DNA from 2 places in the Mycobacterium sp. IDUB_28 genome. Region 1 is predicted to be linked to the other one. Evidence: riboswitches for the same ligand, from Rfam matches in the RefSeq annotation. Region 1 holds a riboswitch; the other holds the start of a gene.
The links. A riboswitch is a leader RNA that binds a small molecule or an ion and turns the genes downstream of it on or off. The one in region 1 is predicted to bind magnesium.

Region 2: it holds a riboswitch for magnesium, as region 1 does, so the genes downstream of both, ACZYZ9_RS05230 (Rv1535 family protein) here and ACZYZ9_RS06685 (PPE family protein) in region 1, are expected to answer to the same signal.

Annotation. Positions count from the first base shown of each region.
Region 1 covers NZ_JBVAXK010000002.1:625,190-628,395, forward strand. Annotated here, with positions in the region: gene ACZYZ9_RS06680 (PPE family protein) at 1-1,162, shown strand, start outside; M-box (ykoK) riboswitch at 1,272-1,445, shown strand; gene ACZYZ9_RS06685 (PPE family protein) at 1,762-2,949, shown strand.
Region 2 covers NZ_JBVAXK010000002.1:275,463-278,668, reverse strand. Annotated here, with positions in the region: gene ileS (isoleucine--tRNA ligase) at 1-1,372, opposite strand, end outside; gene ACZYZ9_RS05230 (Rv1535 family protein) at 1,679-1,900, opposite strand; M-box (ykoK) riboswitch at 2,160-2,329, opposite strand; gene ACZYZ9_RS05225 (nitronate monooxygenase) at 2,661-3,206, opposite strand, start outside.

The sequences.
Region 1 (3,206 bases):
GGCATTGGATTTTGGAGCCCTCCCCCCTGAAGTCAATTCGCTGCGCATGCACACCGGGCCGGGCTCGGCGCCCATGCTGGCCGCCATGACGGCCTGGGATGCGGTGGCCGACGAGCTGCGGTTGACCGCGACGGCGTACGAATCGGTGTTGTCCACATTGGTCGACGACGGCTGGCTGGGTCCGGCATCGACCGCCATGATGACCGCGGTCGCTCCGTTCCTGGACTGGCTGCGCGGCACCGGCGCGCAGGCCGAAGAGACGGCCAGTCACGCCGCAGCAGCTGCGGCGGCCTTCGAGGCCGCGTACTCGATGACGGTTCCCCCCGCCGTGGTCGCCGCGAACCGGGCACGACTGCTCGCGCTGGTGGCCACCAACTTTCTGGGTATCAACACCGCCGCGATTGCGGCCACCGAAGCCGAGTACGCCGAGATGTGGGTTCAGGACGCGACGGCGATGTACACCTACGCCGCCAGCGCGGCTGAGGCTGCCGCGCTGACACAGTTCGGCGAGCCGGCGCAGACCGCCGACCCGTCCGGTCCGGCCCACCAAGCCGCCGCGGTCGCGCGGGCGATGGCATCGGTACCGGCCACCCTGCAGGATCTCGCCGCGCCGGCGGCGGCCTCTCCGTTTGACGCACTTCCGCAGACAGGTCTGCTCGTCGATGTCCTGAACTTCCTGGATGGCAACGACGGCAACGCCGTCGGGGTCTTCTTGAACTCTTCCCTGTTCAACGGCGTCGTCTCCGCCGGATATACGGCGCCGGCACTGATCGTGCCCACGGTGACCGATGCCGTCGCCGACGTCAACGGGGTGGTCGAAGGGGCGGAGCCAGAGATCGCCGGCGCCGGTTCGGCCGAGGCCGCCGCGATGACGGCAACGACCGCGCCGTCCGGCGTGGGGGGAGTCGCCGCCGGCAGCACTCAGGCGTCCCTGGTGGGCCGCCTGTCTGTTCCGCCGAGCTGGGCGGCCGCCGTCGATGTAGCGAAGCCGTTCGGCGCAGTACCCGGCGCGGGCAGCACGGCGGCCGTTCCGGCATCCGCCGCGGGCGCACCCGGGATGCCCGCACTGCCTGCCGCCAACGCGTGCGCACGGAGTTGGGGCAACGGCCCCCGCTACGGTTCCCGATTGACAATCATGCCGCGACCGGTGGCTGCGGGATAACGCCGCCCAAAGAAAGTCCCGGCAATTCCCGCCTTTCGAATATCGGAATTCGAATTCGACGGGACGTCTGAGTTGACTCTGGTCGTCGCGAGTGCCATTATTGCCACTGCATGCACCTCGCTAGGTGAGGCGTCTGCACGGACACAGGCCACTGACCTCGAACGTCGAAAGACGCCCAGGGTCAGGACAGCTCTTCCCGGCTTAAGGGTTGAGCCCAAGTGGCTTCCAGCATTACTGCTGGATACGCCGTGTGGTGCCGAAGCTCTGTCGAGAGGGGTGCTGTGATCTGGTGGGCCGTCGTGCCCGCTGGACTCTCATCCCATGCGTCGTGCACCCGGCATCCCCGCATGCCACGGCCCTGAGGAGGTGAGAGCGGAATGAGTCCCGACGATAGTCCGTATTCGAAATCGACGACCATTTCGTTTCGATCCGACCCGGGCACCGGCATCGCCGCCTGAATCGCATTTCTGATAGCCGCAAACGGCGCTCGCTGATATCGCGAAGCGCGTATTAATTGCGCGCGGAAAAAGGCGTGGAATTGCGTTCTTGGCGACCCGGGTTTCGTGCCCCAGCAGGGGTGAACTCAAGGGGGACCACCGATGACCGCCGCACTGGACTTTGCCGCTCTGCCACCCGAAGTCAACTCCGCGCGCATGTACGCCGGCGCCGGTGCCGCGCCGATGCTGGCTGCAGCTTCGGCATGGAACGGGTTGGCCGCCGAGCTGCGCGCCACCGCGCTGACCTACGAAGCTGTGCTGTCCGCGCTGGCCGGTGACGAATGGTTCGGGCCCGCGGCGGCCTCGATGGCTGCCGCCGCCACGCCGTACGTGGTGTGGCTCAACGCCACCGCCGTGCAGGCCGAGCAGACCGGGGCGCAGGCCGAGGCCGCGGTGACCGCCTACGCGACGGCATTCGCCGCGACAGTGCCACCGCCACTCGTCGCGGCCAACCGCACCCAGTTGGCCGCACTGGTTGCGACGAACATCCTGGGCCAGAACACCCCGGCGATCGCGGCGACCGAAGCCGCGTACCTGGAGATGTGGGCCCAGGATGCCGCCGCGATGTACGGCTACGCCGGCGCCTCGGCGGCAGCCACCGACCTGGACCAGTTCGTCGCGCCGCAGCAGATCACCAGCCCCAGCGGTCTCACGGCCCAGGCGGCCGCGGTCAGTCAGGCGGCCGACACGTCCGCTCTCGGCCAGCACAGCGCTCTGTCGCAGCTGATGTCCGCCGTGCCGAGCGCACTGCAGGGGCTTTCCGGTGCCGACGGCGGCAGCGGCCTGGCCGACCTCGCGACCACCGCGCTCACCGGTTCCGGGACGTCGAGCTGGTCGGAGTTCATGGCCGCATGGGGCCCCAACGCGAACGTGTGGAACACGATCACCTCCACCGGTTTGTTCACCCCGGGCGCCACGATAGGAACCCTCTCCAGCTTGTTCGGCAGCGCAGCGATGACCGACGTGGCCGACGCCGCGCAGGTGCTGGTACCGAGCGCGGGCGGGGGCGCCGTGCCGCTGGAAACGCGCGGTCTCACCGCCCTCGGGTCGGGCAGTTCCGGCGTGGTCGGCAAACTGTCCGTGCCCCCGGCCTGGGCTGCGGCCACCCCACCGCCCGGCGCCCTGCACTCCGCGCTCGGTGGCACCCCGATGGTCGCGCCGCCGCCGTCCGGCACGCCCGGTATGCCGGGGGTGCCGCTGGGCAACCTCGCGGGTCAACCCTTCGGCCGGGCTGTCCCGCAATACGGGTTCCGCCCCACGGTCGTGGCCCGCTCGCCCGCGGCCGGATAGCACGCACAGCCACCTAACCAGGCAAAACAGCGCTCTCAGCGAACCGTCAGGTACGAGACAGCCGGGTAGCAGGCATCAGGACGTACCGTGTGCCCTCGTGATGCGTACGTTTTTCCTCGAGTCAGAGAGAGCCTGCCGGGCGGTGTCCCCGGGTCGGACCGGCGGTGCCGCCGGGCCCCACCGCCGAAGACGGTCGAGCTTCGTCGACTCGACCTGACCCACTGCTTTCGCGGGCGGCGCACATGCTGCTGCTTCGC
Region 2 (3,206 bases), 350 kb from region 1:
ACTTGCCGAACTGGCCGTCCTTGACGTGTTCGGGGTACCAGGTGATCTGCTGATTCAGCTCGACCATGCGGTCCCGGAACTGGGTCACCCGCACGAACCACGACGACACCGCGCGGTAGATCAGCGGGTTACGGCAGCGCCAGCAGTGCGGGTAGGGGTGCTCGTAGGTTTCGTGCCGCAGCAGCACCGCGCCATTCACCGCAGCGGGCCCGCTCTGGTTCTTCAGATCGCGGATGATCTGCGGGTTGGCGGCAAAGACGTGCTGGCCCTGGTAATCCGGCACGGTCGCATCGAATCGGCCTTTGGCGTCGACTGGGGTGACCGCCCTGATCCCGGCCGCATCCCCCACCGCCATGTCGTCCTCGCCGTACGCCGGAGCCATGTGCACCAGACCGGTGCCGTCCTCGGTGGTGACGAAGTCGGCCGGCAAGACCTGAAAGGCGTTGGGCGAGTCCAGGAAATAGGCAAACGGCGGTAGATAGCGGGTGCCGAGCAGCTCCGAGCCACGCAGTGTCCCAAGCACTTCGGGCTCCTCGCCCAGTTCGCGCGCATAGGCGGACAGCCGCGGCTCGGCCAGCAGGTAGCGTTGCTCGCCGGCCTGCACATGCACGTATGTCACGTCCGGGTGCACCGCTACCGCGAGGTTGGAAGGCAGCGTCCACGGCGTCGTCGTCCAGATCAACAGATAGGTGCCGTCCAGCGGGCCACCCTGAACGCGGAACCCGACCGTCAGAGCCGGGTCCTGCCGGCTCTGGTAGACGTCGTCGTCCATCCGCAATTCGTGGTTGGACAGCGGGGTCTCGTCGCGCCAGCAGTACGGCAGCACCCGGTAGCCTTCATAGGCCAGGCCTTTGTCCCACAGCTGTTTGAACGCCCAGATCACCGACTCCATGTAGCTGAGGTCCAGTGTCTTGTAGTCGTTGTCGAAGTCGACCCAGCGGGCCTGGCGGGTGACGTACTGCTGCCACTCGTCGGTGTAGCGCAGCACCGACGCGCGGCAGGCGTCGTTGAACGCGGCGATCCCCATCGAGTCGATCTGGGACTTGTCGGTGATGCCCAGCTGTCGCTCAACCTCCAGCTCGGCGGGCAATCCGTGGGTGTCCCAACCGAATCGGCGCTCCACCTTGTCGCCGCGCATGGTGCGGTAGCGGGGCACGATGTCTTTGACGTAGCCGGTCAGCAGGTGTCCGTAGTGCGGCAGACCGTTGGCGAACGGCGGACCGTCGTAGAACACGTATTCGGTTGCGCCGTCCCGATTTGCGATGCTGGCACGGAAGGTGTCGTCGCGGAACCAGTAGTCGAGCACCTCGAGTTCGAGGGCCGGAAAATCAGGCGCCCCGGCAGCGAGTTTCGGATAAACCCGATCGGTCACGTACGTCGTCTCCCTCTAGCCACCTCTGGCCGGGGACGACGATGCGCTGGTGCGCAAGCGCCGCGGTACCACCCCGCTTGCCACGCTGGCGCGTGACCGCTCAAGAGGGCTGTGACGGGCCCACCCGTTCGGTTCTACTGGGCCGTACCGGCTGTTCTTCCGAAGGCTCCCCGGTGATGGCCGGATCAACGCCAATTGGATTCTAATGGCGAATGGAACTGCACGACTCCGAGGGACTGGCTCACCGCAGGACGCGCCTGCAGTCGGCTAGTCCCTCGGAGTCCGCGGTTGGTCGATATCCATGCGTCACGCCTGGACTTCGAGCACACCAATGCGCCACAGTGCGGCGTAGACGTGCCGCAGCGGCACGGTGAGCAGGCGGGCGGCGCCGTCGACCAGTGGGTCGTTGCCGGCGGCGGCGACCTCGATGCGGCGGGCCGGCTTCGTGGGCGCGGGTACGTCGCGCACAACGTGCAGCCGTGGTGCGGCGGTGAGGGTGGTGACTTCGTCGTACAGTGCAGCGGTCATGATCGCCTCCTAGCGGTTGACCAAACGTTGACAGGTGGACCTCAAAGGAATCTTGGTAAGTCCCGTCCCGCAACGGTTCCGGTCGGAGGAAGTGAGCGACTCAGCCGCACACGTCGCGCCGAAGACCGGTCAGGGACGAAACATCCGGATCTCGACCCGGACTGCCACTGGAACTCATGCGTCCCTCACCTCCTCTCAGCCACGACACACATGTTGTCTGGGTGCACGAAGGAGAACAGAATCCGACCATCGCCGGATATCCGCACCCCTCTCGTCAGAGCTTTGGCACTACCCGACGTGTCCGGTAAACCGGAAGCCACCTGGGCTCAACCCTTAAGCCGGGAAGAGCTGTCCTGACCCGGGGCGTCTTTCGACGTTCGGGGTCAGTGGCCTATGTTCGTGTAGCCGCCTCACCTAACGAGGTGCTTGCCTGACCGATAATGCACCACAGGCCCTGCCCGGTCAACGCGCCATCCCGCAGTTTCGCGATCTTTATGTCATCTCCATGCGGGCACACAGCTGTCTCGCAGCCTTGAGGCGCCCTGACCTGGGGCGACTGTGACGTGTTCAATGTCACAGTGCGGGTCCCTGTTGGGCGCGAGCGCCCTCAGATGTGCGGTCAGAGGCCGCACTTTGCGGCATTTCGGGGACGCTCGCGCTGAGCGGGTGAGCGCCCCGTGTCAGGCCACGAGCGACCCCATATGTGCGCTCAACGCCCGCAATCAGCGGCATTCGAGGGACGCTCGCGGCAAGGATGGGGTCAGTCGGCCAGGCTTTCCAGCCGCCCGACGGTGTCGATGTACTCCTCGACCATGTCCAGCACCACCGCGCGGGTGGGCCGCACCCGGTCCAGGGAACCGACCACCTGTCCGACGAAGTAGGTCGCCAACTCGCGTGCCTTGGCGCCCGGATGTGTCGCGGCCTGATTGATCCGCACCTGCGAATCGGTGACCAGGGCGGTCTGCAGTGGCATTCCCAGCGGCGCGGGGGTGTCGGGCCGCTCCCATTCCTCGGTCCAGGCGGTGCGCAGCATCCGCGCCGGCTTGCCGGTCATCGAGCGCGACCGCACCGTGTCCGAGGAGGTGGCGGCCAGGAACTTGTCCTTGACCACCGGCGCGGTCTCAGCTTCCTCGGTGGTCAGCCACACCGATCCGCACCACACGCCTTCGGCGCCCAAGGCCAGCGCCGCGGCGATCTGGCGGCCCCGGGCGATGCCACCCGCGGCCAGTACCGGAGTGGGCGCCACCGCGTCGACCACTTCGGGCACCAGCACCATGGTGGCCACGTCACCGGTATGTCCGCCGGC